One region of the Streptomyces tsukubensis genome, then DNA from elsewhere that is predicted to be linked to it. Evidence: riboswitches for the same ligand, from Rfam matches in the RefSeq annotation. Region 1 holds a riboswitch; each other region holds the start of a gene.
What was found. A riboswitch is a leader RNA that binds a small molecule or an ion and turns the genes downstream of it on or off. The one in region 1 is predicted to bind cyclic di-AMP.

Region 1 (7,209 bases):
GGCCCGGCTCCTGGCACATCGCCCGCCGCCACTGGCGTTACGGCGCGGGCGAGCTGCGCCGCTCGCTGTCGAAGGAGGCTTTCGCCCAGGAGGTCCGGCGGCTGCTCCCGGCGGTCACGGAGGAGGCCCTGCGGCCCACGGACGCGGGGGTGCGCGCCCAGGCCGTGCTCCGGGACGGCACCCTCGTCGACGACTTCCTGATACGGGAGACCCGCCAGGTCGTCCATGTGCTGAACGCTCCTTCCCCGGCGGCGACGGCGTCCCTCCCGATCGGCCGTGAGGTGGCCCGCCGGGTGCGGGCGATGCTGTAGGGCGTCCCGGCGCGGGCACCGGCGTACCCCCGTAGAATTGGTCCCACTGTGTCGACACCGCGCCCCCACACCCCCGAATCCCCCGCCCCCGGCTCCGGCTCCGAACCCGCCTCCGGGTCCACGGCCGATTCCGGCTCCGCTTCCGCTCCCGGCTCTGCTTCCGGTTCTGCTTCCGGGTCCGGCCGGGCGCGGCGTGAGCCGAGGTTCCCCGGAGGGCCGGCGGCCGATCCCGCGGGCTCGCACCACGAGCGGCGGATCCGGAGCTTCCAGCCCCGCCGCAGCCGGGTCACCACCGGCCAGGGCGATGCGCTCCAGCGGCTCTGGCCGGTCTGGGGCCTCGATATCGACGGACGGGAGCGGCTCGACCTCGCCGCGATGTTCGACGGGCTGCCGGTGGTGCTGGAGATCGGCTTCGGCATGGGCGAAGCCACCGCGGCCATGGCGGCCGCCGATCCCGCGACCGGGATCCTCGCCGTGGACGTCCACACCCCGGGTCAGGGCAATCTGCTCGGCCTCGCCGAGCGGAACGGGCTGACGAACGTCCGGGTGGCCAACGGGGACGCGATCATCCTGCTGCGGGAGCAGCTCGCACCGGGCGCCCTCGACGGAATGCGGGTGTACTTCCCGGACCCGTGGCCGAAGAAGCGCCACCACAAGCGGCGGCTGATCCAGCCCGAGTTCCTGACGCTGGCCGCCGGGGCCCTGAAGCCCGGTGCGGTGCTGCACTGCGCGACGGACTGGGAGCCGTACGCGGATCAGATGCTGGAGGTGCTGACCGCGCACCCCGACTTCGAGAACACGGCCGAGGACGGCGGCTTCGCCCCCCGGCCCGACTTCCGGCCCCGGACCCGCTTCGAGGGCCAGGGCCTGGACAAGGGGCACATCGTCCGCGATCTCCTCTTCCGCCGGGTCTGACCGCGGGGCTCCGGAGCGGACCTTCCGGACGCCCCGACCGACCTGAACGCCGTATCCCCGTCGCGTGTTGTCGGTGGAGGTCGTTAGTGTCGACAGGTGTCAGAGCCGTCGCCCCCGCAGCCCGATCCCAGCCCGCAGCCGCCCCGCCCGGCGGGCGCGGCACCCTCGGAGCCCCTCCCGTATGCCGTGGATACGGATACGTCGGGGCATTCCACACCCCTCGGGGAGGCCGGACGCCGGGCGACGCCTCCTGAACCCCGGCCCGCGCCGTCCGCCCCAGGACCTGGCGCACCCGCCACCCCCGGCGGCGATGCCGGGCCCACCGGGCCTGCCGTCCCCGCCTACGCCGCGGAGCCGGTGTTCGACGCGCTGCCCGAGCGGTCGCGCTGGCGCTACCAACCGCGCGCCTCCCGGATCTGGCGCAGCAAGGTGCTCCGGGCCGGGGTGCTGATCGTCCTGCTCGCGCTCTGCGCCCTCGCCATCCTCGCGACGGTCCGCGACGAGACCGGCACCCAGGGCTTCCTGGTCGGTCTCGGTCTGGCCACCCTCCCGGTCCCCCTGCTGCTCGCCGCCTTCCGCTGGCTGGACCGGGTCGAACCGGGCCCCTGGCGCAATCTGGCGTTCGCCTTCGCCTGGGGCGCCTTCGCCGCCGCCCTGATGTCGATCACGGCGAACACCTTCGCCATCCAGTGGATCGCCAACAGCACCGCGGACCCGACCGACGCGGACAACCTCGGCGCGACGGTGGTCGCGCCGATCGTCGAGGAGACCGCGAAGGGCGCCGCGATCTTCCTGCTCTTCTTCTTCCGGCGCCGGCACTTCACCGGTCTGGTCGACGGCATCGTCGTCGCCGGGTTCACCGCCACCGGCTTCGCGTTCACCGAGAACATCCTCTATCTCGGTACGGCCTTCGACGGCGACCGGCTGCCGGGCGAGTCCGGCCTCGTCTCGGTGACGGCGACGTTCTTCGTACGGATCGTCATGTCGCCGTTCGCGCATCCGCTGTTCACCGTGCTCACCGGTATCGGTCTGGGTCTCGCCGCGTCGGCCGCACGCCGCCACCGGTTCCGGAGGTTCGCCTTCCCCACGCTCGGGCTGCTGCTGTCGATGGGTATGCACGCCCTGTGGAACGGCTCGGCGTCGTACCTCGGCCCGATCGGCTTCTATCTGGTCTACGGAATGTTCATGGTCCCGGTCTTCGCGCTGCTGACCTGGCTGACGATCTGGTCCCGCCAGCGCGAGCTGCGGACGATCTCGGCCGCCCTGCCGCCGTACGCCACCGCCGGCTGGCTGGCACCGGCCGAACCGGCGGCGCTGGCCTCGATGCGGGCCCGTAACGAAGCCCGGAACATCGCCCGGCGCACCCATGGACCGGCCGCGGCACACGCGGTCGCGGAGTACGTCCGCTTCGCGACGTCCCTGGCGTTCCTGCGCGACCGGGCGCAGCGCGGCACGGCGGATCCGGACTTCACGGCGCGGGAGCAGGAGTTGCTGCACCATATGTGGCTGCGGAAGCCGGTGGCCGGTCCGGCGCTGGCCTATGCGGCCAGGGCGAGCGGTGTGGTCTCCGTACCGCCGCCGTACCGGGACTACGAGGGGTACAACCCGTACCGCGTCTGATCCGGCCGGTACGAGCACGGCCGGGGAAAAGAACCGGCAGCCCTGACGTCGGGGGGTTGGTGCGTCAGAGCTGCCGGTGGTCGTGAAGGCCAGGACCCGCCGTCCGTTGGACAGCGGTCTCCCTGGATCCCGGAGTCCGGGACCGCGGGAGCTTCAGGGCCGGGCGGGATGCACCGGTGGCGGGAACCCGCGATTCACCGGTTGCGGACCGGCCGGTGCCCGGCCGGTCCGGAACCCGCGGGCGTCAGGGCCGCAGACCCTTGCTGCGCAGCCAGGCGCCGGGGTCGATGGTCGTACCGCCGGGCGTCTTGACCTCCAGGTGGAGGTGGTTGCCGGTGGAGTTGCCGGTGGAGCCGACCCGTCCGACCATATCGCCCGCGACGACCTTCTGGCCCACGTTGGCGTTGATCGACGAGAGGTGGGCGTACATGACCTCGGTGCCGTCGTTCAGCTCGATGACGACCTGGTAGCCGTACGAGCCCGCGTAACCGGCGGACTTGACGGTGCCCGCGCCGACGGCCTTGACCGGGGTGCCCGCCGGGGCGGCGAAGTCCAGACCGGTGTGCTGGCCGGAGGACCAGAGTCCGCCGGACGAACCGAAGGTCGAGGTGATGTTGTACGAGGAGGTGGGGAGCGCGAAGCTCTTCGCCAGCTTGGCGAGGCGCTCGGCCTCCGCCTTCTTCTTGGCTTCCTCGGCGGCCTTCTTCTTCGCCTCGTCCGCCTTCTTCTTGGCGTCGGCGGACGCCTTCAGCGCATCCGCGGCGGCGGCTTCGGCGGCGGCCTTCTCGGCCACGGCCCGGCGCTCCGCCTCGGCCTGCGCCTGCTGCTGCTCGGCCTGCTGGAGGATCCGGGAGCGCAGCGCCTCACCCGCGTTGTCGTCGGCCTTGGACTGCTCGCCCGCCTCGGTGACGGTGTCGCCCATGGTGGCGAGGCCGGCGTTCGGCGCGCCGTCCTCGGTGCCGCCGAGCCCGTCGGGGAGGGAGATGGTGATGGGGGCCTTGTCCTGCGCGGTGGCGATGCCGCCCGCGCCGACCGCGGCGATCACACCGACACCGAGGACGGTGGAGCTGCGGGCGAAGGCCCGGCGCTGCTGCCGCAGCACGCGGTGGCGGCCACGGTTCGGGAGAAGCGTTTCCGCGCTGGGGTTCCACTCACCGGTGGACGGCTCGGCACCACCGTCTTCGCCGAAGCGGGTGCCGTTGCTCATGTACCCGGGCCCGGCGGGGGCTTGCGGGGCAGGACTGTTGGACGCCACTGAGGCGTACTCCTTTCCTTCCTTCTCGCCTACCGGGTTAGCTGACGGGTTCGGAGCAGGAAGGTCTCCTACGGAGTCTCCGCAGGCTGCGGAGGCATCCGATTCACCCCAAGAAGTGGTTCCCCGGTTCCCTTGCGGGATTCGGCGCATGAGCACGGAGCCACCCTGACGGCGACTGGGACGACCGCGCTGCGTTATCGAACGTTAATAGACACGGGGAATGTTTTCCAAGTGTTCCTGATGATCGTTAAACCCGGACGGCGAACCAACTGGGACAGAAGGCTTCCAAATCGGGCGAGTTACCCGCCCCTGAGACCTGTTCAGGGCCTCTCCGCCCCCTCCACACCCCTGATGGTTCGTCAGATGTTATGGCGACAGCGATGGTTCGATCACGCACCGTGCAGAAAACGGCAGTGCAATGGCACATAGCCCCCAGCACTTGGCCAATCGTTGGTCAACTCTTTATCCATCGGCCCGGAGAGGCGGCTGTTCCGACGGCCGGCCCCCCGCCCCGGCCCCGTTGACCTCAGCGGTCCCGACGGGACCACCCGGACCACTGCCTCCAGCCGGGCGGGTGACCGCGAGCAGCGCCATATCGTCCGTCGATCCGCCGCCCGTATGCCGTCGTACGTCGTCCACCAGCGCGTCCAGCAGCTCCCCCGGCCCCGGGAACGACCGCCCGTCGAGCTGCTCCTCCGGGTCGTAGAACACCCCGGCCGCGTTCCGCGCCTCCGAGAGCCCGTCCGTGTAGAGCAGCAGGGTCGACCCGTCGGGCATCGGATGCGATTCGGCCCGCCCCGGCCAGTTCCCCAGCTCCTTCATGCCCAGCGGCAGCGCCGCCTCGTCGGGCGGCAGGGTGCGCAGCCGCCCGTCGGCGTGGAGCAGCAGCGGCTCGGGGTGCCCCCGGTTCAGCAGGCGTACGGCCCCGAAGCCACGCGGGATCTCCGCGAACACGGCGGTCGCGAACCCCTCGAAATCGTCGAGATCGCCCGCTCCGCGCCGTAGCGCCTCCCGGACGAGCGCCTGCTCCAGCCGGTCGGCGACGCACTCCAGCGTGGCCTCCCGCTCGGCCGCCTCCCGGAAGGCCCCGATCAGGATGGCCACGGCCTCCACGGCCCCCAGACCCTTGCCCCGGACGTCCCCGACCACCAGCCGTACACCGTGCGGAGTGTCCTGTACGGCGAAGAGGTCGCCGCCGATGAAGGCGTCGGCGAGGGCCGCCTCGTACCGTGCGGCGATCCGCAGCCCGCCGATCTCCTCGGCGGGCGTGGGCAGCACGGCCCGCTGCGCGGCCTCGGCGATCACCCGGGCCGAGGCCAGTTTCTGGTTGCTGCGGGTGATGACCCGGTTGATGAAGAGCGCCAGGGCGGAGACGGTGACGACCGTACTCAGCTCGGTATAGGCCTGGGTCTGGCCGAGGGAGCGGTTGTAGATGTCCAGACCCAGCTCGGTCAGGACGGCGAAGGCGCCCGTCGCCAGCGTGACGGCGAAGGAGAAGAAGGGGGCCGCGATCAGCGGGGCGGCCGTGAACATGGGCACGGCGGTGAACTTCGCGGGGGTCGTGAGGTCGTACACCACCCCGAAGACGATCATCAGCGACGGCAGCATCCGGGCGAAGCGCCGGGCACCGCCGTATCCGTTCCGCTGTGTCTGCTCCGCCACAGGTGCTCTCCTCCCCTCCCAGCCTCACGGCGGCGGGTGCACGGGGCGAGCCGCGCTGGACCGGCCGGGTGACCCCCCGGGCCCCTGCCCGGCCTCCGGAGACCGCGAGCCCCTCACGGAATACGACAACAGCCCGGTGCTCTCGTAGAACGAGAGCACCGGGCCGTGTCTTCAGTAGCGGGGACAGGATTTGAACCTGCGACCTCTGGGTTATGAGCCCAGCGAGCTACCGAGCTGCTCCACCCCGCGTCGGTAAACACAACCTTACGCCATCCGGAGCACCTCTGGTGACCACTTCCCCACGAGTTCCCCCGCGACTTCCCCCGCGACCTCGCCGGGAGGTCCTTCCACCCCCGCCGGAAGCCCCGTTTTCCGGCCGGTCAGTCGGTGAGGTGACGCTCCGCGTACACCCGCATCGCGTCCCGGACGAAGGCCGCCGTACCCACCCCGTACTTGTCGTAGTTGTCGCCGAAGCGCGGGTCCGCGGCGAACATCTCGCCGAGCCCCGTGAAGTGGGACTTCGACGGCGGGGCCAGCAGCGACTGCCAGGCGTACATCCGCCGGGTGATCGCCTGGACGGTCTCGTCACCGGGCGCGGCGCCGTCCTTGAGGGCCCGGGCGTAGTCGCGGGCGATCGTCTCGTGGTCCAGCAGATGCGCCCGCCGCTCGTCCTCGCCGAGCTGCTGCCACCGCCGGCTGCTCGCACGCCAGGCGTCCGCGCCCCAGCGCTCCGTGACCTCCTTCTCGTACTTCCTGTTGTCGAAGCCGTCGAGTACGTCTTCCGCCATGAGTTCCTCCCCTAGTTCGGTCTTGCGGAGAGTGGTCCGCACGGACGCGATCCGGCGGGCAAGCCGGTCCCGCTCAAGCTCCAGCAGCTCCAGATGGGCCCGGAGCGCCGCGGTCGTGTCCTGCTGGCCCGCCAGCACCTCGGCGATGGCGGGCAGCCCGAGACCCAGCTCGCGCAGGAGCAGGATCCGCTGGAGGCGCACCAGCTCGTCCGGCCCGTAGTAGCGGTAGCCGTTGGCCCCGATCCGGCGGGGTGCCAGCAGCCCGATGTCCGCGTAGTGCCGCAGGGTGCGGCTGGTCGTCCCGGCACGCCGGGCGACCTCTTGGATCGACCACTCCATGACCTGAACGGTAGAAGTTGACGTTGCGTAAAGGTCAACCCCATTGAAAAACGGCGTAAAGGTCAGTACGCCAGGTAGGGGGCGATCACAGCATCAGCGGGCAAGGCGGGCGGCGCGGGCGCGCAGATAGCGGGCCTCCGGAGCGCTGAGGGTGCCCGCCGCGGCCTTCTCGTACGCCTCCCGGGCCGCGGCCCGCTCCCCCGCCTCCTCCAGCAGATGCGCCCGGACCGCGTCGATCCGGTGGTGCCCGGGGAGCCGGTCCGCCAGTGCCGCCACCTCCGCGAGCCCGGCCGCGGGCCCGTGCACCCGGGCCACCGCG
Region 2 (7,209 bases), 680 kb from region 1:
TCCCGCCTTCCGCGAGAAGGCCTGAGGCGAAGTGCTTGGGGGCGCGGGGAACTGCGCGAGCAACCCGGGACGGCCCGCGGTGGACCGCGCTTCAGCAACCCCTACGGATTCCCCGCCAGGGGGGCCGCCGCCTTCGCCGTACAGCGAAGGGAGACCGTTGCCGGTCCGGCAGTACCGTCGACCGCGGGCCGTCGTGGGCCGTTCGCGCAGTTCCCCGCGCCCCTAGGTGCTCCACCTGAGCCGTCTTGGTAGGAGACGGGCCCACCCCTGAAGGTGTCCACCTGACCGGCCTGGAGGGGGAGGCGGGGCGCGCCCCCGAGGGCCTTCACCTGAGCCACCCTGGAGGGGGAAGGCGGATACCCCCGAGGGGCCCGCGGCCCGGCGCCCCGGCAGGGGATAGCGTCATGGGGTGAGCAGCAACCCCCATGAAACCGGCGGGCCGGGGCCCGCTCCCGAACTCTTCACCTGGGAGTTCGCCACCGACCCCTACCCCGCCTACGCCTGGCTCCGCCAACACGCGCCCGTGCACCGGACCACCCTCCCCAGCGGCGTCGACGCCTGGCTGGTGACCCGGTACGCCGATGCCCGGCAGGCACTCGCCGACGCCCGGCTGTCGAAGAACCCCGTGCACCACGACGAACCCGCGCACGCCCGCGGCAAGACCGGCATCCCGGGCGAGCGCAGCGCCGGGCTGATGACGCATCTGCTGAACATCGACCCGCCCGACCACACCCGGCTCCGCCGCCTCGTGGCGAAGGCGTTCACACCGCGCCGGGTCGCGGCGTTCGAGCCGCGGGTGCAGGAGCTGACCGACCGGCTGATCGACGGGTTCGCGGCGCGGGGGAGCGCGGACCTGATCCACGAGTTCGCGTTCCCGCTCCCCATCTACGCGATCTGCGATCTGCTGGGCGTGCCCCCGGAGGACCAGGACGATCTGCGGGACTGGGCGGGCATGATGATCCGTCACGGCGGGGGACCGCGCGGCGGCGTGGCCCGGGCGGTGAAGCGGATCCGGGGCTATCTCGCCGAGCTGATCCACCGCAAGCGGGAGAACCTCGGCGACGAGGACACGGACGATCTGATCTCCGGTCTGATCCGGGCCAGCGACCACGGCGAGCACCTCACCGAGAACGAGGTCGTCGCCATGTGCTTCGTCCTCCTGTTCGCGGGCTTCGAAACGACCATCAACCTGGTGGGGAACGGGCTCTATGCCCTGATGTGCCATCCGGTGCAGCACGCCCGGCTCCAGGAGTCGCTCGCCGCGGGGGAGACCTCGCTGCTGGTGACGGCCGTGGAGGAGCTGCTGCGCTACGACGGCCCGGTGGAGATGGCGACCTGGCGGTACGCCACCGAAGCGCTGACCATCGGCGGTCAGGAGGTGGCCGCGGGCGATCCGGTGCTCGTGGTGCTGGCGGCGGCCGACCGGGACCCGGAGCGGTTCGGCCGGCCGGACGTTCTGGACCTTGCGCGGCGTGACAATCAGCACCTCGGCTACGGGCACGGCATCCACTACTGCCTGGGTGCGCCGCTCGCCCGGCTGGAGGGACAGACCGCGATCGCCACCCTGTTGCGCCGCCTTCCCGACCTGCGACTGGCGGTGGATCATCACGATTTGCGCTGGCGCGGCGGCCTGATCATGCGTGGACTGCGCACCCTTCCGGTGGAGTTCACGCCCGCTGAAATTGACGGCCCGTCATATTCGTGATGTGCGCGTGATCTCCGCTGCATCGACTTGTGACAGACGTTCGAGTGCGGCTACGTTCACCCCCGTCTCAGCCGTCACGCGAAAGGCAGCACCGCATGCTCTCCGGGAATGGTCGACATCGCCGTCCTCGCCAGGCCCCGGCCCTGGTCGTCGCAGCGGGGGTGACGGGGTCCGCGATTGCGATCCCGCTCCTCGGCGCCACCTCGGCGTCCGCCGCCGACTCCGCAACCTGGGACCGTGTCGCGGAGTGCGAGAGCGCCGGGCAGTGGACCGTGAACAACCTCAACGGCTACTACGGCGGGCTCCAGCTCTCCCAGGAGACCTGGAACACCTACGGCGGCCGGGAGTACGCCGACCGGCCGGATCTGGCCAGCCGCTCCCAGCAGATAGCCGTGGCGGAGAAGGTGCTCGCCGCGGAGGGGCCCAAGGCGTGGCCGTCCTGCGGGATCGCGTCGGGCCTCGGCGGTGCCGCGGGCACCGCGACCGGCCCGGGCGGCGCCGATCCGGTGCCCAGCGGTCCGGCCGCCGGACGCCCGGCGGACAAGGCGAAGGCGGGCGACCTCCCGGCGGAGCCGCGCAAGGCGGGGGAGAAGGCGCCGGACGCCGCCGCGTCCCCTTCCCCCTCCGCCGGAAAGGCGGAGAAGAAGGAGACGGCGGCCAAGCCCGCCGAGGGCGTCGGCAAGCACCGCGGCGCACCCGCCGCGGAGGAGACCGCCAAGGAGACCCCCTCGGGCGCGACCGGCACCGGCACCCCCGAGGGCACCGGCACCCCGCCCGCCGAAACCGCCGACCCGTCCCGCGCCTCCGGCCCCGACCGGACCTCCCGGTCCGAGACCGATGCCCGTTCCGATGCCCTGAACCAGGGCGATCAGGGCGGTACGGGCACTCCGGCCAAGACCGACACCACGGACGGTACGGGCGAAGCCGGGCAGCCCTCCGGTACGTACACGGTCCGCTCCGGCGACAACCTCTGGTCCATCGCGGAAGAGAAGAAGGTCCCCGGGGGCTGGCCGGCGCTCTATGAGGCCAACCAGGAGCTGGTCGGAGCTGATCCCGATCTGATCCTCCCTGGCCAGAGCCTTGATCTCCAGGCGAAGTAGCCTCCGGAGCATCGAAATTGACGCCCTATTTTGCTGGGATATGTCCCTTTCTGTGTAAGTGAGACATGAGTCTCTTCGGTCCGGCCGTGGTCCCCACTCTTCCGGAATCCCGCATTCCGCACGCCACCTGCGAAAACGCGAGTTTCCGGAGGGGTGGGATGGGCGATTTGCCCACGATGTTCCGTCGTTGAAGAAGCGGGACGCCTGTGACTACGGTCTGGACCGCTCGCCAAAGCGGGCACCACTGACCGTCACGCCGAATCCTGCCGTCGGTCGGGGGGAACTGTCGTCGCGAAAGCGCCGAAGGCAGGAGCGGGGGACCCAGGTTTGTGCCGGTCCCGTCCGAAAGCCCGTGAGGGCGGTGGACGACCGGCTTGGGGTGAAGCCGTACGACGCAGGTCGTACGGCCGGGCAACTCACTGCGCCCGAACCCGACAGCTCACCTCGTAGGCGTCGGTGAGGAGAACCTCCATGCTGTTTTCCAGCAAGGGCAAGCACCGCCGCCCGTCCAAGGCCGCCCGCTTCGCCGCCTTCGCAGGCATCACCACCGTCGCCGTCGCCGCCCCGATCATGGGCGCCACCTCGGCCTCCGCCGCCACCGCCGCCGAGTGGGACAAGGTCGCCCAGTGCGAGTCCGGCGGCAACTGGTCCATCAACACGGGCAACGGCTACTACGGCGGCGTCCAGTTCTCCAGCTCCACCTGGGCCGCCTTCGGTGGCACCAAGTACGCCCCCAATGCGCACCTCGCCACCAAGGCGCAGCAGATCGAAATCGCCGAGAAGACCCTGGCGGGCCAGGGCAAGGGCGCCTGGCCGAAGTGCGGTGTCGGCCTCTCGAACACCCCGTACGGCGGTGCCGCCGCCGAGCAGGCCCCGGCCCAGCCCAAGCAGGAGCAGCCGAAGCAGCAGGCCCAGCCCGCCCAGCCGAAGCAGGAGCGCGCCGAGGTTCCGACCACCCGCTCCGAGCGCGCCCAGGCCCCGGCTCCGGCGAAGTCCGCGGCTCCGGCCAAGGGCTTCGAGAAGGGCGACGGCGAGTACGAGGTCAAGTCCGGCGACACGCTCAGCAAGATCGCCGAGGCCGAGCAGGTCGAGGGCGGCTGGCAGAAGCTGTTCGAGCTGAACAAGGACACCGTCGACGACGCCGACGTCATCTTCCCGGGCCAGCAGCTCCACCTCGGCTGACGGACCTGCGGCTCCCCAACGAACCGCACCCCCGGGCCGGTCCCTCACCGGACCTGCCCCCTCCCGGACCCCGGACCGCGGCTCCCCCCTGCGGTCCACCCCCCCCACGGGTCCGACCCCCCGCACCCCGGGCCGGCGCGCTTCCCCCGTACGCGCCGGTCCGGGGTTCCGTCTGCCGCCCCCGACTGCTCCGTACGGCCCCGGAAAACCGCCCCCGTGCACCCGTCTGAGCGAGCAGATGCCCAGCTGAGAACTGTTACCCATCGGTAGGAACGCGGCTTTTGCCCACCACCGCAGTTCTTCGCACTCTTTTTCGTCCCAGGGGGCGGGCATCGGCGGGGCGGCGCCCCCCGTCCGGTTAGGCTCTTGGCGCAAGGCTCAAGAGACCCGCACCCCACGCGTCACATCCCAGAAGGAGATGCTCGTGCCGTCCATCGACGTCGTCGTAGCCCGGGAAATCCTCGACTCCCGGGGGAACCCCACGGTCGAGGTCGAGGTCGGCCTCGACGACGGGAGCACCGGCCGCGCCGCCGTGCCCTCCGGTGCCTCCACCGGCGCCTTCGAGGCCCTGGAGCTCCGCGACGGGGACCCGAACCGCTACCTCGGCAAGGGCGTGGAGAAGGCCGTCCTCGCCGTCATCGAGCAGATCGGCCCGGAGCTCGTCGGCTACGACGCCACCGAGCAGCGCCTGATCGACCAGGCGATGTTCGACCTGGACGCCACCCCCGACAAGTCGTCGCTGGGCGCCAACGCCATCCTCGGTGTCTCCCTCGCCGTGGCGCACGCCGCCTCCGAGGCCTCCGACCTGCCGCTCTTCCGCTACCTCGGCGGCCCGAACGCGCACCTGCTGCCCGTTCCGATGATGAACATCCTCAACGGCGGCTCCCACGCGGACTCCAACGTCGACATCCAGGAGTTCATGATCGCCCCGATCGGCGCGGAGTCCTTCTCCGAGGCGCTGCGCTGGGGCACCGAGGTCTACCACACCCTCAAGAAGGTGCTGAAGGGCCGCGGTCTCTCCACCGGTCTCGGCGACGAGGGCGGCTTCGCCCCGAACCTGGACTCCAACCGTGCCGCCCTGGACCTGATCCTGGAGGCCATCAAGGAGGCCGGCTACACCCCCGGCCAGGACATCGCGCTGGCGCTCGACGTCGCCGCCTCCGAGTTCTACAAGGACGGCGCCTACCACTTCGAGGGCAAGAGCCTCTCCGCCGCCGAGCTGACCTCGTACTACGAGGAGCTGGTCGCCGCCTACCCGCTGGTCTCCATCGAGGACCCGCTGTTCGAGGACGACTGGGAGGGCTGGAAGGCGCTCACCGAGAAGCTGGGCTCCAAGGTCCAGATCGTCGGCGACGACCTCTTCGTCACCAACCCGGAGCGCCTCGGCCGCGGTATCGAGGAGGGCTCCGCCAACGCCCTCCTGGTCAAGGTCAACCAGATCGGCTCCCTGACCGAGACCCTCGACGCCGTCGAGCTGGCCCAGCGCAACGGCTTCAAGTGCATGATGTCCCACCGCTCCGGCGAGACCGAGGACGTCACCATCGCCGACCTGGCGGTCGCCACCAACTGCGGTCAGATCAAGACCGGCGCCCCGGCCCGTTCCGAGCGCGTCGCCAAGTACAACCAGCTGCTGCGTATCGAGGAGATCCTCGACGACGCCGCCGTCTACGCGGGCCGCAGCGCCTTCCCCCGCTTCAAGGGCTGATTCCCTCAGAATCCCAGGGCGACCGAGCCCGTAGGGTTCGCCAGCCCGTCGTACGCCACGTCCCCGGCCGCGGTCCCGTACCGTGTCCGGGGACGTGCGCACGTACACACGGAGCAGGGGAGGCGGACGGCATGGCCCGGAAGAGTGCCGGATCCGGCGGCGACCGGTTCTCCACGGCGACCCGGCTGCGTCTGCTCGGCGAGCAGACCGCCGCCCGGGTCTACCGCTCCCAGAACAAGCGCCAGGCCCGCCGCTCCCGGCTCACCGGCCGCGCCGCCTTCCTCGCCCTGATCGTCTGCTCCCTCGTCGTCGCCCTCGCCTACCCGATGCGGCAGTACGTCTCCCAGCGCGGTGAGATCGCCGAACAGCAGGAGCGGCGGAAGGACGCGGAGGAGCAGGTCGAGAGGTTGCGCGACGAGAAGGCCCGGCTCCAGGACGACCGGTACATCCGCAAGCTGGCCCGGGAGCATCTGCACTACGTGGAGCCCGGCGAGACCGGCTATACGATGATCGACCCCGAGGCGGCCGAGAAGCGCCGCACCGACCAGGGCTCGGCCGACCGGCCCTGGTACTCGAACGTCTGGGAGGGCGTCGACACCGCGGACCGCGAGTAGGCCGTCCCGTACCGCCCCCCCGACAAGAGCAGCAACAGCAGCACCAGCAGGCACGACCCGGACCCAAGGCAGGCATGGAAACCCCTCCTCCCACCACCGAGCACACCGCCCCCACGGACGCCGATATCGCGGCCTTCGAGGAGCAGCTCGGGCGGCCGCCGCGCGGGCTGCGCGCGATCGCCCACCGCTGCCCCTGCGGACTGCCCGATGTGGTCGAGACCGCGCCCCGGCTGCCCGACGGCACCCCCTTCCCCACGCTCTACTACCTGACCTGCCCGCGTGCCGCCTCCGCGATCGGCACGCTGGAGGCCAACGGCGTGATGAAGGAGATGAGTGAGCGGCTGGCCGCCGATCCCGAGCTGGCCGCCGCCTACCGGGCGGCCCACGAGGACTACATTGCCCGCCGCGACGAGATCGAGGAGCTGACGGGCTTCCCGAGCGCCGGCGGTATGCCCGACCGGGTGAAGTGCCTGCACGTCCTGGTCGGCCACTCCCTGGCCGCCGGGCCCGGGGTGAACCCGCTGGGCGACGAGGCCATCGCGATGCTGCCCGAGTGGTGGGCCAAGGGCCCGTGCGTGACCCCCTGCACCCCGGCCGCGGAGCCCTCCGCATGACCCGGGTCGCAGCCGTCGACTGCGGTACGAACTCCATCCGCCTGCTGGTCGCCGATCTCGACCCCGGGACCGGGGTGCTCACCGAACTGGACCGGCGGATGACCATCGTCCGGCTCGGCCAGGGCGTGGACCGCACCGGACGGCTGGCGCCCGAGGCGCTGGAGCGCACCTTCGCCGCCTGCCGCGAGTACGCCGCCGTCATCGAGGAGCTGGGCGCCGAGCGGGTGCGCTTCGTCGCCACCTCCGCCTCCCGCGACGCCGAGAACCGCGACGAGTTCGTCCGGGGCGT
Region 3 (7,209 bases), 2.7 Mb from region 1:
GATCTCGGTGCCCGTCCCGGAGACGATCACCACTCCCGGCGTCATACCGTTCTCCCTGCCCATGCCCGCCTCATCCCGCGGCGGCGGCCGCGAGGACCGCATCGCACAACGTGCCCAGATCCTCGTCGCCCGTCACGAACGGCGGCATCACGTACACCAGGTCCCGGAACGGCCGCAGCCACACACCCGCGCGGACCGCCGCGGCCGTGGCGGCCGCCATGTCCACCGGATGGTCGAGCTGGACGACCCCGATCGCGCCGAGCACCCGGACGCCGGTGACCCCCGGCAGCTCCACGGCCGGCGCCAGGCCCTCCCGCAGACCGGTCTCGATGCGCTTGACCTCGAACGCCCAGTCCTGGTCCAGCAGCAGGCCGATCGACGCGTGCGCGACCGAGGCGGCCAGGGGATTGGCCATGAACGTGGGCCCGTGCGCCAGTACGGGGAACTCGCCGCGCGAGATCCCCTCGGCGACCTCCGGGGTGCACAGCGTCGCGGCCATGGAGAGATAGCCGCCGGTGAGCGCCTTGCCCAGGCACATCACATCGGGCGATACGCCCGCGTGACCGGCCGCGAAGAGCGTCCCGGTGCGGCCGAAGCCCGTGGCGATCTCGTCGAAGACCAGCAGTACCCCGTGCTCGTCACAGGCCTCCCGCAGCACCCGGAGGTAGGCGGGCGAGTGGAAGCGCATCCCGCCCGCGTTCTGCACCACCGGTTCGACGATGACCGCCGCCGTCTCGTCGGCGTGCCGGGCCACCATGTCCCGCAGATGGTCGGCGTACGTCTCGTCGTAGGCGTCGTATCCGGCGGGGGGCGCGTCGGCGAATATCTGCTCCGGCAGTACGCCCGACCAGAGCTGGTGCATCCCGCCGTCGGGGTCGCACACCGACATCGGCTGCCAGGTGTCGCCGTGGTAGCCGCCGCGCCAGGTCAGCAGCCGCTGTTTGGCGGGCCGCCCGGCCGAGCGCCAGTACTGGAGGCACATCTTCACCGCGACCTCGACGGAGACGGAGCCCGAATCGCTGAGGAAGACATGGCGCAGCGGCTCGGGGGTGATCTCCACGAGCCGGGCCGCCAGCCGTACGGCGGGCTCGTGGGTGAGTCCGCCGAACATCACATGGCTCATCCGGTCCAGCTGGCCGCGCGCGGCCTCGTTGAGCACCGGGTGGTTGTAGCCGTGCAGCGCGGACCACCAGGACGACATGCCGTCGATCAGTTCGTGCCGGCCGTGCGCCGGTTCGGCGAGCCGCAGCCGTACCCCCGAAGCGGAAGCGACGACCAGGGGGTCGGTACGGCCGGGCATCGGGGCGTACGGATGCCAGACGTGCGCCCGGTCGAGCGCGAGCAGCTCCGGTACCGGCAGCTCAGGCATTGGGCGCCACCTCGGTGCCCGCGCCGCGGCGGCGTACCGTCACCAGATCGGGACGCGGCCCGCCGCCCGCCGCCCCGGTCGCCCTGCTGGTTTCGGTCGTTGCGGTGGAACCGCATCCGGGACCGGTGGCGTGACCGCAACCGGCGCCGGAGCCGCAACCGGCCTCCCCGGCCGGACCGCAGACGGATCCCGCGGTCCCGTCGGCGGCCGGGTGCGATCCGCAGCCCGGTCCCCCGCCCTGCGCACCGTCCGGTGCGCCGCCCGTCCGGTGCGCGGGCAGTGTGGTCGTCCCGGCGCCCTCCACCTCGAAGCCCGCGTCCGCGATCATGTCGAGGTCGGCCCGCCCGGCCTGGCCCTCACTCGTCAGATAGTCGCCGAGGAAGATGGAGTTGGCCAGGTGCAGTGCGAGCGGCTGGAGGGTCCGCAGATGGACCTCGCGGCCGCCCGCGAGCCGTACCTCCACATCGGGGCAGACGAACCGCACCATCGCGAGGATCCGCAGACAGCGCTGCGGCGTCAGGTTCCACTCCTTCGCCAGCGGGGTGCCCTCGAAGGGGATCAGGAAGTTCACCGGTACCGAATCGGGGTCGAGCTCCCGCAGCGCGAAGACGACGTCGACCAGGTCCTCGTCCGTCTCGCCCATCCCCGCGATCAGCCCGGAACAGGCCGACAGACCGGCGGACTGCGCCTGCTGCACGGTCTCCACCCGGTCCGCGTAGGTGTGGGTGGTCGTGATCTCCCCGTACGTCGCCTCCGACGTGTTGAGGTTGTGGTTGTACGCGTCGGCTCCCGCCCCGCGCAGTTTCTCCGCCTGGCCCGCGGAGAGCAGTCCGAGGCAGGCGCACACCTCGACGCCCTCGTTCTGTTCCTTGATGGTTTCGATCGTCCGTGACACCCGGTCGACGTCGCGGTCCGTCGGACCGCGGCCGCTGGCCACCAGACAGACGCGCTTGGCGCCGCCCGCGACCCCCGCGGCCGCCGCCTGCGACGCCTCCTCCGGCTTCAGCCAGGTGTACTTGAGGATCCCGGCCGTCGAACCGAGCCGCTGCGAGCAGTACGAGCAGTCCTCGGGGCACAGCCCGGACTTCAGATTGACCAGATAGTTGAGTTTCACCCGGCGGCCGAACCACTGACGGCGTACCCGGCCCGCCGCGGCCACCACGTCGAGCACATCGTCGTCGGAGGTCGCCAGTACCGCCAGCGCCTCGTCCCGGGTCGGCGGCTCGCGCCGCAGCCCCTTCTCCACCAGTCTGCCGAGAAGCTCCATGGCGCCGATCCTGGCCTAAGGAACTCCCCGTGGGAAAGTCGGAATCTCACAACAGACCTTCACCGAAGTGTGTGCATGACCACATGGGGAGCGGGAGCGCACCCGGTTAGCCTCTGTGCGCTGCCTACAAAAGCGGCGGCGGCGGACCGGGCCTGCAACGGACGCCGGACGGAGCGCCGGACGGAGTGCCGGACCTCCGGAGCACTTCGGCGGCCGGATCACCGGAACACCCAGAGAGCGGGGGAGCACGCCACCATGCCCGACGACCCCTTCGAGTGGCTCGACGAGGAATCCGCGCGCCGGGAGCGCGCCGGGCTGACGCGGACGCTGCGGCCACGCGCCGCCGGGTCCGCCCTGGTGGATCTCGCGGGCAACGACTACCTCGGGCTGAGCCGCCACCCCGAGGTCACCGCCGCGGCGGCGGCCGCCGCCCACCGCTGGGGTGCGGGTTCGACCGGCTCCCGGCTGGTCACCGGCAGCACCGAACTGCACGCCGAGTTCGAACGCGAACTGGCGGCCCACTGCGGGTTCGAAGCCGCGCTCGTCCTCGCCTCCGGCTACGCGGCGAACCTGGCCGCCGTGACGGCGCTGAGCGGGCGCGGCGCGCTGATCGTCTCGGACGCGGCCAACCACGCCTCCATCGTCGACGGCTGCCGGCTGTCGCGGGCGCAGACCGAGATCGCCGCCCACGCGGATCCCTCCGCGGTACGGAAGATCCTCGACGCGCATCCCGGGCGGCGGGCGCTGGTGGTCACCGATTCCGTCTTCTCGGTCGACGGCGACGCGGCCCCGCTCGCGGAGCTGGCCCGGATCACGGCCGGGCGGGGCGCGGCGCTGCTCGTGGACGATGCCCACGGTCTCGGCGTTCTCGGTGAAGGCGGGCGGGGCACGGCGCATGCTGCGGGGATCGCGGGCGCGCCGGGCGTGGTGGCGACGGTCACGCTCTCCAAATCGCTGGGCAGTCAGGGTGGTGCCGTCCTCGGTCCGGCGCGGGTCGTCGCTCATCTGGTGAACACCGCCCGGACGTTCATCTTCGACACCGGACTGGCCCCGGCAGCGGTCGGCGCGGCCCGGGAGTCCCTGCGGATCCTGGCCCGTGAGCCCGGCCGGGCGGACCGGGTGCGGTCGGCGGCGGGCGCCCTGTACACGGGGCTGACGGCGGCGGGGCTGACGGCCGCCCGGCCCGATGCGGCGGTGGTGTCGGTACGGGCGCCCTCGCCCGAGGCCGCCGTGGGCTGGGCCGCGGACTGCCGGACGGCCGGGCTGCTGGTGGGCTGCTTCCGGCCGCCGTCGGTGCCGGACGGGGTCTCCCGGCTGCGGCTGACGGCCCGCGCGGATCTGACGGACGAGCAGCTCGCGGAGGCGGTGGCGGTGGTCGTCCGGACGGCACCGCCGGATGCCCGCTCGGACCGCTGACCGCTGACCGCTGACCGCTGACCGCTGACCGCGCCCGGGCACCGCACCCGGGCCCCGGGCACTGGGCCGATCCGGGGCACCGGGCCGAAACGGTGAGTCCTGGCCAGGCGTACGGCTCCGGGCCGAGCCCAGCCGGGGTGCCGGGCCGAGCCTCCGCCGGAGCACCGAGCACCGGGCCGGAGCCGTGAGTCCGGTAGCCGTACGGCCGGGCGGGCGGACCGCGGAGCGCCGGACCCGGCCCGGGAGGGCATACGCCCGGAAGGCCGGGGACGACGCGCCCGTGACGCGGGGGCGGAGCCTCCGGAAGGGGCGCTTCCGCCGCCCTGGGCCGCCCAAACGGCGGACAAAGCGCCTGTGCATGGCCAAAAACGGTCTTGCGTCGCAGAGTTCACCGCTTTGAGCGACTGTTGTCCACAGATCTTGGCGGATCGTGCCTGCGGCGGGAGGATGGGGGCAGTCCGGCGCTCAGCGCGAGCCGTGGCCGTCCGCGCACACCTCCGCCATGACCTCGGACAGCACGGCCGCGGGTGGAAAGGACGGCGTCGCGATGGCAGATCTCCTGGAGAACTCGATCACCCTGCCGAGCGAAGCGGCCTCGGTTTCGGTGGCGCGCCGACATGTGACAGCGGCCCTTGCCGAATGGGGTCTGCCCGCCGGGTCGGACGCCCTGGACACGATCCGGCTGATCGTCTCGGAGCTGACCACCAATGCCGTCCAGCACACCTTCGGCCAGTCGCCCACCTTCACCGTGACCCTGCTGCTGGAGCGGGACGAGGAGCTGCGGATCGGGGTGACGGACAGCCACCCGCGCTGGCCGCAGCGGCTGCCCGCGGCCGTCCGCCAGGACAACGGGCGGGGCATGGTCATCGTCCGCAGCCTCACGGCGCACAGCGGCGGCCGGCTGACGGTCACTCCGACCCCGGACGGCGGCAAGACGGTCTGGATCGCCCTGCCCTGGCACCCGTCCGGCGCCGGGCCCGCGGACCCCGGCTGACCGGCCCGCCGCGCCGCACGGGCGCGGCCGGGAAACGACAGCCGGGAAACGACGGCCGGGGGCCCGGCACGTCCGCCCCGGCCCCCCGGCACCGCCTCAGCTCTTCCGGTCGGTCAGCGAACCCTGCCGTACGAGATGCTCTTGCTCCAGATCTTGTCCAGCTTCACCCAGGAACCCCTCTTGGGGGAGTGCCAGATCTTGCCCTTCCCGGCGTAGATCCCCACGTGGTAAACACCGCCCCGACCGTGGAAGAAGACCAGGTCACCCGCCTTCCGCGACTTCACGGAGATCTTGCGGGTCTTGTTGTACTGCTGCTGAGCGGTCCGCGGGAGCTTCTTGCCCGCCTTCTTGAACGAGTAGACCGTCAGCCCCGAGCAGTCGAAGCGGGACGGTCCCGCCGCGCCGTACTTGTACGGAGCACCCTTCTTGGAGGCGGCGATCTTGAGCGCCTTGCCCGCGTGCGCCGTGGCCGCGGCCTGGGCCTCCGGCGTACCGCCGGGCACGACCAGCGTGCCGCCGAGCGCCGCAATCGTCAGAGCGGACACCGCGCCCGCCCGGCCGAGGAGGGACGGGACGTTTTTCTGCGCATTCATGCGCAACCCTTCGTCAGCCGCCTGTGAAGGATGACCTGTCGGGTTCGGGCGGACGAAGGTGCCCGGCCGCTGACGCGGCTTCACCCCGAGGAACTTCCGGATCGGACATGGTCCGGCGGTTCCGTACTGCCTGGGTCCTCCACTCCTGCCGATGCACTTCTGTCGACCAGTAGTCCGGAACGGCGGCAGGACTCGGCGTCCGCCCGGACCGCCCCGCCGAGGTGACGGGGGCTTGTCGTCCCAGGGATCTTGACCCACCGACTGCCGGATTTCGAAGTCAAAACGGCGATATGTGAGTTTCAACACGAATGCGGCGTTCGTATGAACATGACCCTGTCCGGGCCCCTGAAAGGGCACTCGGAACACCCCGTACCAGCGCTGGAGTAAGACTTTCCGGTAGAGGGATCGTCATTCGTCCGCAACTTGACGGTAGGTGTTACCGGCGGTTCGACTCCACCGATTGAGGGAGGGGGAATCCCACTCGATCAGCGGTTGACGAGTGGACGGCGGTCCGTCAGGGCGGCGACTGCGGTGGGATGGTCACCCGGAATGTCCGCCTTTCGCCGTCGAGAATGCGGAGGGCGTGGCCGAGCGTCCCGGTGTGCAGCTCACTCTCCCCGCGCCGGTGCATCAGAGTCAGGGCGTCCCGGAGTTCGGTGGCCCGGCTCACCAGGGCCTGGGCCGCGCGAAGGGCTCCGTAGGTGTGTTCGGAGCGGGCCGGGTTGATCCGGCCGACGAGATCCGCGACGGCCAGATAGGCGTCGACGACCTCGGCCTCGGCACGGGTCAGTGCGGGCAGGGGCGGCGGTTCGGGCCACGGTGCGGAGGGATTCACCGCGGGCCGCCGCCGCCACCGGTGCCGGCGGCCGGTCCCGCGGTGCCGGGGCCGCCGTCCCGGCCGGGCCGCGAGGAGGCCTTGCGGCTGCCGATCACCTGGTCGACGAGCCCGTACTCCTTCGCGCCCGCCGCGTCGAGGAACAGGTCCCGCTCCAGATCGGCCGCGATCCGCGCCCGCTCCCGGCCGGTGTGCCGGGCCAGCAGATCCACCGTCAGGGCGCGCAGCCGCAGTAGCTCCCGGGCTTCGATCTCCAGATCCGACGGCGTGCCCCGGACCGGTTTGTCGAGGGCGGGCCCGCGGAGCGCGACCCGGGCCCCCGGCAGCGCCATCCGCTTGCCCGGCGCCCCGGCCGCCAGCAGCAGCGCGGCTGCCGCCGCCACCTGGCCGATGCAGGTGGTCTCCACATCGCAGACCACCGTCTGCATGGTGTCGTAGATCGCCAGCATCGCGCTCGGGGAGCCGCCGGGGGAGTTCAGGTAGAGGGCGATGTCCCGGTCCGGGTCGGCGTATTCGAGATGGAGGAACTGGGCGATCACGTCGTTGGCGGCCGTGTCGTCCACCGGGGTCCCCAGGAAGACGATCCGCTCCTCCAGCAGCTTGCTGTAGGGGTCGAGGGTACGGGTGCCCCGCGAGGTGCGCTCGGTGAACTGCGGGAGGACGTGGCGGGCGGCGGGACGATTCATGGCGTACCTCTCCTCGGTCCTGGACGGGCGGCTGCCGTCGACCCGTCTT
Region 4 (7,209 bases), 3.3 Mb from region 1:
GCCACTCCGTCAGACCATCCGGGTAGGAACGTATCTCTTCGAACAGAAGCTCCGCAGGCGGGAGAAGTTTCCGCTGATCGTCGAGTTGGAACCGCTGTACGCCTGCAATCTGAAATGCGAGGGCTGCGGAAAGATCCAGCATCCGGCGGGAGTGCTCAAGCAGCGGATGCCGGTGGCCCAGGCCGTGGGGGCGGTGCTGGAGTCCGGGGCGCCGATGGTCTCCATCGCGGGCGGCGAACCCCTGATGCACCCCCAGATCGACGAGATCGTGCGGCAGCTCGTCGCCCGGCGGAAGTACGTCTTCCTCTGCACCAACGCCGTACTGCTCCGCAAGAAACTGGAGAAGTTCACCCCCTCCTCGTACTTCGCCTTCGCCGTGCACATCGACGGACTGCGCGAGCGGCACGACGAGTCCGTCGCCAAGGAAGGGGTGTTCGACGAGGCGGTCGAGGCCATCAAGGAGGCCAAGCGGCGCGGCTTCCGGGTCACCACCAACTCGACCTTCTTCAACACCGACACCCCGCAGACCGTCGTCGAGGTCCTCAACTACCTCAACGACGACCTCCGGGTCGACGAGATGATGATCTCCCCCGCCTACGCCTACGAGAAGGCACCCGACCAGGAGCACTTCCTGGGCGTCGAACAGACCAGGGAACTCTTCCGCAAAGCCTTCGCCGGCGGCAACCGCAAGCGCTGGCGGCTCAACCACTCCCCGCTCTTCCTGGACTTCCTGGAGGGCAAGGCGGACTTCCCCTGCACCGCCTGGGCGATCCCGAACTACTCCCTCTTCGGCTGGCAGCGCCCCTGCTATCTGATGAGCGACGGCTACGTCCCGAGCTACCGGGAGCTGGTGGAGGAGACCGACTGGGAGAAGTACGGGCGCGGCAAGGACCCCCGCTGCGCCAACTGCATGGCGCACTGCGGCTACGAACCGACCGCGGTCCTGGCCACCATGGGCTCCCTGAAGGAATCCCTCAGGGCCGCCCGCGAAAGCGTGTCGGGCAGCCGGAGCTGACCCGGAGCCCGCCCGGGCCCGGCCCGCGGCGGAGCAGGAAGTGGCGGCGGGCCGCGGCCCGCCGCCACTGCGAGCGGAGCACGCAGACCGAGAGGGACAGCCGGCCGTGCCGTCTCACCCCGGTGGAGACCGCCGGCCGGATCAGCGCCGTACTGGCAGCCAAGGAGAACCCCGCTCCATGACCCCGACCCCGACCCCGTCACCGGAACCGACGCCGCCCGGGGCCGCCGCTCCGGCCGGGAGCTTCGACCTCGCCGGACTGCTGGCCGAACGCGGCGGCGAGCGGTACGCCCTGCACGCCCGCCACCTCAACCCCCAGCTGCCGCGGATGCTGCGCACCATCGGCTTCGACCGCACCTATGTACGAGCCGAGGGCGCCTACTTCTGGGACGCCGAAGGCAACGACTATCTGGACATGCTCGCGGGCTTCGGGGTGATGGGCCTGGGCCGCCACCATCCCGTGGTCCGCAAGGCGCTGCACGACGTCGTCGACGCCTCCCTCCCCGATCTCACCCGCTTCGACTGCCCGCCGCTGCCCGGACTCCTCGCCGAGCGGCTGCTGGCGTACAGCCCGCATCTGGAGCGGGTGTTCTTCTCCAACAGCGGTACGGAGGCGGTGGAGACCGCGCTGAAGTTCGCCCGGTACGCCACCGGACGGCCCAGGGTCCTCTACTGCCACCATGCCTTCCACGGGCTGACCACCGGCTCCCTCTCGGTCAACGGCGAGTCCGGTTTCCGCGACGGCTTCGCCCCGCTGCTGCCCGACACCGCCGTCGCCCTGGGCGATGTGCCCGCCCTGGAGCGCGAGCTGGCCCGGGGCGATGTGGCGGCCCTGGTGGTGGAGCCCATCCAGGGCAAGGGGGTGTACGCGTCCCCGCCCGGCTATCTCGCCGCCGCCCAGGAACTCCTCCACCGGCACAAGGCGCTGCTGATCGCGGACGAGGTGCAGACCGGTCTCGGCCGGACCGGCGACTTCTACGCCTACCAGCACGAGCCGGGGGTGGAGCCGGATCTCGTCTGCGTCGCCAAGGCGCTCTCCGGCGGCTATGTGCCGGTCGGTGCCACCCTCGGCAAGGGGTGGATCTTCGAGAAGGTCTACTCGTCGATGGACCGGGTGCTGGTGCACTCCGCCAGCTTCGGCTCCAACGCCCAGGCGATGGCCGCCGGGCTCGCCGTCCTCGCGGTCATCGAGGACGAAGGGCTGGTCGCCCGCGCCCGCGCCACCGGCGATCTGCTCCGCGGCCGTCTGGGTGCGCTGGTCGACCGGTACGAATTCCTCCACGAGGTCCGCGGCCGGGGTCTGATGACCGGCATCGAGTTCGGCCGCCCCCGCTCGCTGGCCCTGCGCAGCCGGTGGGCGATGCTCCAGGCGGCCCGCAAGGGACTCTTCGCCCAGATCGTGGTCGCTCCGCTGCTGCAGAAGCACCGGATCCTCACCCAGGTCTCCGGCGACCACCAGGAGGTGATCAAGCTGATCCCGCCGCTGACCATCGGGGAGCCGGAGGTCGACCGCTTCGTGACCGCCTTCACGGCGGTCATGGACGAGGCCCACGCCGGGGGCGGACTGCTCTGGGACTTTGGAAAGACGCTGGTCAAGCAGGCGGTGGCCCAGCGCTGAGATCATACGATCGGGAAATTTTTGCCTCCGGGGCAAGAAACTTGCCTCGGAGGCATTTTCCTGGCGCAATGGAGTCATGCAGAGTCCTCCCGGGGGCCACCCCCCGGACCTCCGATCCACGGCGCCCGGCGGCCCCGCCGCCGGGGAGGCGCCCGACGCCCTGCCGGACGTGGCACCCAGGCTGCGCGATCTGCGCCGCAGGCGCGGGCTCACCCTGGAGGCCGCCGCCCACCGCGCCGGACTGTCGCCCGCGCATCTGTCCCGGCTGGAGACCGGCCGCAGGCAGCCCTCGCTGCCGATGCTGCTCGGCCTCGCCAGGATCTACGGTACGACAGTCGCCGAGCTGCTCGGCGAGTCGGCACCCGAGCACGACCCCGTGATCCGGGCCGGCAGCCGGGAACCCTCCCAGGCCGACGGCTGGACCTACCACCAGGTCGGCAGCCCGGGCCGGGCCATGCAGACGCTCCGCCTCATCGTGCCGTACGGCGCCCAGGGCGAGCTGGTCCGCCAGCATCCCGGCGAGGAGTGGCTCTACGTCCTCGACGGCCGGGTCCGGCTCGGTCTCGGTGACACCGTCCACGAACTGGGCCCCGGCGACAGCGCGCACTACGACTCGCTGACCCCGCACCGGATCGCCGCCGCCACCCGCGACGGAGCCGAGATGATCTTCGTCCACACCCTGCTGCAGAGCCCCGACATCTTCCATCCGCACTTCTAGGTCCCCTCTCCGGTCTTCCGGTCTTCCGGATCTTGCCGATCCGGCCCGGTCCGGGAGAAGGGCCCGGGCCGCCCGACGGTCCGCACCGTCCCGCCCGTGCAGATGCGATCCGGCCCCGCGCCGGAGGAACCCGGCCGTCGCGCCGGAGAAAGCAGAGGCCGTCATGGTCGAGAACCCCGCCGCTTCCGAAGGCGCCCAGGCCGCCGGTACCACCCCCCGTGCGAAGAACGAGGAGGGCAAGTTCCCGAAGGGGATCTGGATCCGGCTCTTCGCCTATCTGGTCGCCGGACACGTCTTCGCCGGCTTCCTCTACCTGCTCTTCGAGGTCGGGGCCAAGTAGACCGCCCGGACCCCGGGGCCGAACCAGGGGCAGCCCGCCCGGCCGGCGGCTGAGGGCCGCACCGCGATCCGCCCGGCACCGGCCCGGCGCCCGGCGCGACGCTCTGCGGCCGGGCAGGGGCCCCGCTCGCACCGCAGAGCCGAGCCCGCTCCGGACGCCCGGGGCCCGCTCAGTCCGTGCCGAGCAGCCTCTCCCGCAGCCGCTCCCGGGTCGCGGAAGAGAGGCCGAGCCCCTCGGAGAGATAGCGCGGCGTACCGCCCCATACCGAGTCGACGGCGTCGAAGGCCGCGTGCAGATACGCCGCGCGGGCGTCGAACAGCGGGCTCAGCAGCTCCATCACCTCCGGCGACATGCCCTCCGGGGCGTCCTCCGCCCGGCGCACCCGGTAGCGCCGGTGCGGGTCGTTCGACTTGAGATAGTCCGCCTCGACGGCCTCCCGCTCCACACCCACCGCGAGCAGGGTCACCGCGACCGACAGCCCCGCCCGGTCCTTGCCCGCCGCGCAGTGCATCAGCGCGGGGACGCTGTCCTCGGCCAGCGCGTGCAGCACCCGGCTGTGCTCGGCCGTCCGCCCGGTGATGATCGTCCGGTACGCGTCCACCATCCGCTGCGCCGCCCGGCCGTCTGCCAGCAGGGACCGCAGCTGTGACAGATCACCCCGCCGCACCACCTGCCAGAACTCGGCGCCGTCCGCCGGGTCGCTCAGCGGGAGGTTGAGATTCCGGACCCCGGGCAGGGTCACGTCCGGGCCCTCGATGCGGATATCGGCGGCATTGCGGAAGTCGAAGACCGTGTGCAGTCCGAGACCGGCGAGAAAAGCGGCGTCGCTCGCGGTGGCATGGGCCAGATGGCCGCTGCGGTAGAGCCGTCCGAAGCGCACTGCACGGCCGTCGGTCGACGGCAGTCCGCCGACGTCGCGGAAGTTGCGGATCCCGGCCAGCTCCGGCTCGGTCGACGGGACCTGCGGCACCTGCTGCGTCACAACGGCTCCCTGGGCAGTCACGGCCGTCGGCGCCGGTCGCCGACGGTGGCATGACCTTGACGATACGACATTGATTCCTCAGGCAATCATTCCATCGGATGGTCATGAACTGCACGGTGAATGCATGGTGGGCGCTCGGCGCCCGGACGTGCCACCGACTGTCGAATGAACAGCTTCTGTCCCCTATGTCCGTCATGGTCTCTTCGTTGGAACATGCCCTGTCTCGTTGGGAGATGGGGAGCGGCTCATGAGCAGGATCACAATCGTGACGGTGTGTGGCGGTGGCCCGGGAGGGGCATACGGACGCCCGGCGGGAGTTGACGGGGTGACGCCCACGGAGGGTCACCGCGGTCGGCCCGTCCTCAAGATCGGCTCCGCCCGTCGCCGGGTGAGTGGCTTGTTCCTGCTCTTATGGCCGGTCTACGGTCACCGCACTCCGGTCGGACCGCCGAATCCTGCCGCCGTCCGGAACCCTTCACCCGAAGCACGTGGCAGGAGCGGGGGACCCAGGTAGTCCGCCGGACGGGAAACCGTCCGGCTCGGGGTGAAGTCGCGCCGTGCGCGACCGGGCACCTCCCGCCCGAACCCGACAGCTCACCTCGCAGGCGCCGGAGAGGAAACGCGCCATGCCCGGAAAGGGTAAGCACCGCCGTCCCAAGTCGACGGTCATCACTCGTGGAATCGTCGCTGCCGGTACCGGCGGTGCCGCCATCGCCCTGCCCCTGATCGGGGCCACCGGCGCCCATGCCGCCGAACAGGCCGCCCCCGCCGCCCCGACCGCCGCCGTCGCCCCGGCGGCCGCCCCCGCCGCCGCTGCCGAGAAGTCCGCCGGATCAGCCACGTACATCGTGGTCGCCGGGGACCATCTGTCCAAGATCGCCTCCGAGCGGGACGTCGAGGGCGGCTGGCAGGCGCTGTACGCCGACAACCGCGCCGCGGTCGGCGACGACCCGTCCCTGATCCACCCGGGTCTGAAGCTGGTGCTCGACGGCAAGGGCGCCGAGCGCGCCCCCGAGGCCCCGGCCGCCAAGAAGGCCGAGGCGGCCGAGCCCGCGCAGACGGTTGAGAAGGGTGAGCGGGCCTCGCGCGACGGTGCCCGTCCCGCCGCCCCCGCCCCGGCCGCCGCCGAGCCCGCCGCCCCGGCGCGGCAGGAGACCGCCCCGGCGCCCGCGCCGGAGCCCGCCCCCGAGGCCGCCTCCGGCTCCTGGGCCGCCCCGCTCGCCGGTGCCCAGGTCAGCACCCCGTACCGGGCCTCCGGTGCCATGTGGTCCAGCGGCTACCACACCGGTGTCGACTTCGCGGTCCCGACGGGCACCTCCGTCCGGTCCATCGGCCCCGGCACGGTCGTCTCCGCGGGCTGGGCCGGCGCGTACGGCAACGAGGTCGTCGTCCAGCACACCGACGGCACCTACTCCCAGTACGCCCACCTCTCCTCCCTCTCCGTCTCGGCGGGCCAGTCCGTCGACGGCGGACAGCAGATCGGCCTCTCCGGCTCGACCGGCAACTCCAGCGGCCCGCACCTGCACCTGGAGGTCCGCACCGGACCGGCCTACGGCTCCGACATCGACCCGGTCGCCCATCTCCGCGGCCACGGCGTCTCCCTCTGAGACGCCGCAGCTCCGGCCCTGGGCCCCGCCGCCCCGGCGCCCGGCGAATCCCCCGCGACACCCCGTGTCGCGGGGGATTCCCCGTATTCCCACCACCCCGGGTGATCACGGTGGGATAGATCACGGCCCGTCAACCCCTCCCTACGGTCGCGTAGGTCACATCCGCGGAGAGAGGATGGCCTCCGTGGGAGACGATTCGAGAACTTATGACCAGTCCGGAATCGGGTCGTACGCGGCGATCGGGGACAGTTTCACCGAGGGCGTGGGGGACCCGGGGCCCGGGGGGACCTACCTCGGCTGGGCGGACCGCTTCGCGGGACTGCTCGCCGACCGCAGACCGGAACACACCTTCCGGTACGCCAATCTCGCCGTACGCGGCAGACTTCTCGACCAGATCGTGGAGGAGCAGGTCCCCAGGGCGAAGGAACTCGCCCCGGACCTGGTGTCGTTCTGCGCCGGGGGCAACGACATCATCCGTCCCGGCACCGACCCCGACGATGTGGCGGAGCGTTTCGAACGTGCCGTCGCCGAACTGACCGGCGCCGTCGGCACGGTCATGGTGACCACCGGGTTCGACACCCGGAACGTGCCCGTCCTGCGCCATCTGCGCGGCAGGATCGCCACGTACACGGCCCATGTCCGGGCCATCGCCGACCGCTACGACTGCCCGGTGCTCGACCTGTGGTCGCTCCGGTCCGTACAGGACCGCAGGGCCTGGGACCCCGACCGGCTGCACCTGTCGCCGGAAGGGCACACCCGGGTCGCGCTGCGGGCCGCCCAGGTCCTCGGCCTGGAGGTGTCCGCCGACCCGGACCGGGCGTGGCCGCCCGTACCGGTGCGGGGCACCCTCGAAGTCCGGCGCGACGACATCCAGTGGGCGCGGGAGTACCTCGGGCCGTGGATCGGACGGCGGCTGCGAGGCGAGAGCT

Region 2: linked by a shared signal. The riboswitch ahead of B7R87_RS11605 (transglycosylase family protein) and the one ahead of B7R87_RS14765 (M23 family metallopeptidase) in region 1 are both predicted to bind cyclic di-AMP.
Region 3: linked by a shared signal. The riboswitch ahead of B7R87_RS03125 (C40 family peptidase) and the one ahead of B7R87_RS14765 (M23 family metallopeptidase) in region 1 are both predicted to bind cyclic di-AMP.
Region 4: linked by a shared signal. The riboswitch ahead of B7R87_RS29195 (M23 family metallopeptidase) and the one ahead of B7R87_RS14765 (M23 family metallopeptidase) in region 1 are both predicted to bind cyclic di-AMP.

The regions. Positions count from the first base shown of each region.
Region 1 covers NZ_CP020700.1:3,690,289-3,697,497, forward strand. Annotated here, with positions in the region: gene lhgO (L-2-hydroxyglutarate oxidase) at 1-311, shown strand, start outside; gene trmB (tRNA (guanosine(46)-N7)-methyltransferase TrmB) at 360-1,226, shown strand; gene B7R87_RS14760 (PrsW family intramembrane metalloprotease) at 1,584-2,846, shown strand; gene B7R87_RS14765 (M23 family metallopeptidase) at 3,091-4,101, opposite strand; cyclic di-AMP (ydaO/yuaA leader) riboswitch at 4,113-4,258, opposite strand; gene B7R87_RS14770 (PP2C family protein-serine/threonine phosphatase) at 4,564-5,763, opposite strand; tRNA gene B7R87_RS14775 (tRNA-Met) at 5,939-6,012, opposite strand; gene B7R87_RS14780 (MerR family transcriptional regulator) at 6,144-6,890, opposite strand; gene B7R87_RS14785 (RNA polymerase sigma factor) at 6,984-7,209, opposite strand, start outside.
Region 2 covers NZ_CP020700.1:3,008,207-3,015,415, reverse strand. Annotated here, with positions in the region: gene B7R87_RS11615 (cytochrome P450 family protein) at 410-1,705, shown strand; gene B7R87_RS11610 (LysM peptidoglycan-binding domain-containing protein) at 1,801-2,805, shown strand; cyclic di-AMP (ydaO/yuaA leader) riboswitch at 3,094-3,273, shown strand; gene B7R87_RS11605 (transglycosylase family protein) at 3,277-3,987, shown strand; gene eno (phosphopyruvate hydratase) at 4,406-5,692, shown strand; gene B7R87_RS11595 (FtsB family cell division protein) at 5,824-6,306, shown strand; gene B7R87_RS11590 (DUF501 domain-containing protein) at 6,381-6,920, shown strand; gene B7R87_RS11585 (Ppx/GppA phosphatase family protein) at 6,917-7,209, shown strand, end outside.
Region 3 covers NZ_CP020700.1:1,017,553-1,024,761, reverse strand. Annotated here, with positions in the region: gene bioD (dethiobiotin synthase) at 1-45, opposite strand, end outside; gene B7R87_RS03145 (adenosylmethionine--8-amino-7-oxononanoate transaminase) at 71-1,369, opposite strand; gene bioB (biotin synthase BioB) at 1,362-2,636, opposite strand; gene B7R87_RS03135 (8-amino-7-oxononanoate synthase) at 2,892-4,052, shown strand; gene B7R87_RS03130 (ATP-binding protein) at 4,600-5,046, shown strand; gene B7R87_RS03125 (C40 family peptidase) at 5,160-5,639, opposite strand; cyclic di-AMP (ydaO/yuaA leader) riboswitch at 5,643-5,805, opposite strand; gene B7R87_RS03120 (hypothetical protein) at 6,154-6,474, opposite strand; gene B7R87_RS03115 (ATP-dependent Clp protease proteolytic subunit) at 6,471-7,160, opposite strand.
Region 4 covers NZ_CP020700.1:7,012,583-7,019,791, forward strand. Annotated here, with positions in the region: gene hpnH (adenosyl-hopene transferase HpnH) at 1-1,015, shown strand, start outside; gene B7R87_RS29175 (aspartate aminotransferase family protein) at 1,194-2,633, shown strand; gene B7R87_RS29180 (XRE family transcriptional regulator) at 2,710-3,351, shown strand; gene B7R87_RS33865 (DUF6126 family protein) at 3,515-3,691, shown strand; gene B7R87_RS29190 (tyrosine-protein phosphatase) at 3,861-4,673, opposite strand; cyclic di-AMP (ydaO/yuaA leader) riboswitch at 5,143-5,294, shown strand; gene B7R87_RS29195 (M23 family metallopeptidase) at 5,300-6,280, shown strand; gene B7R87_RS29200 (SGNH/GDSL hydrolase family protein) at 6,456-7,209, shown strand, end outside.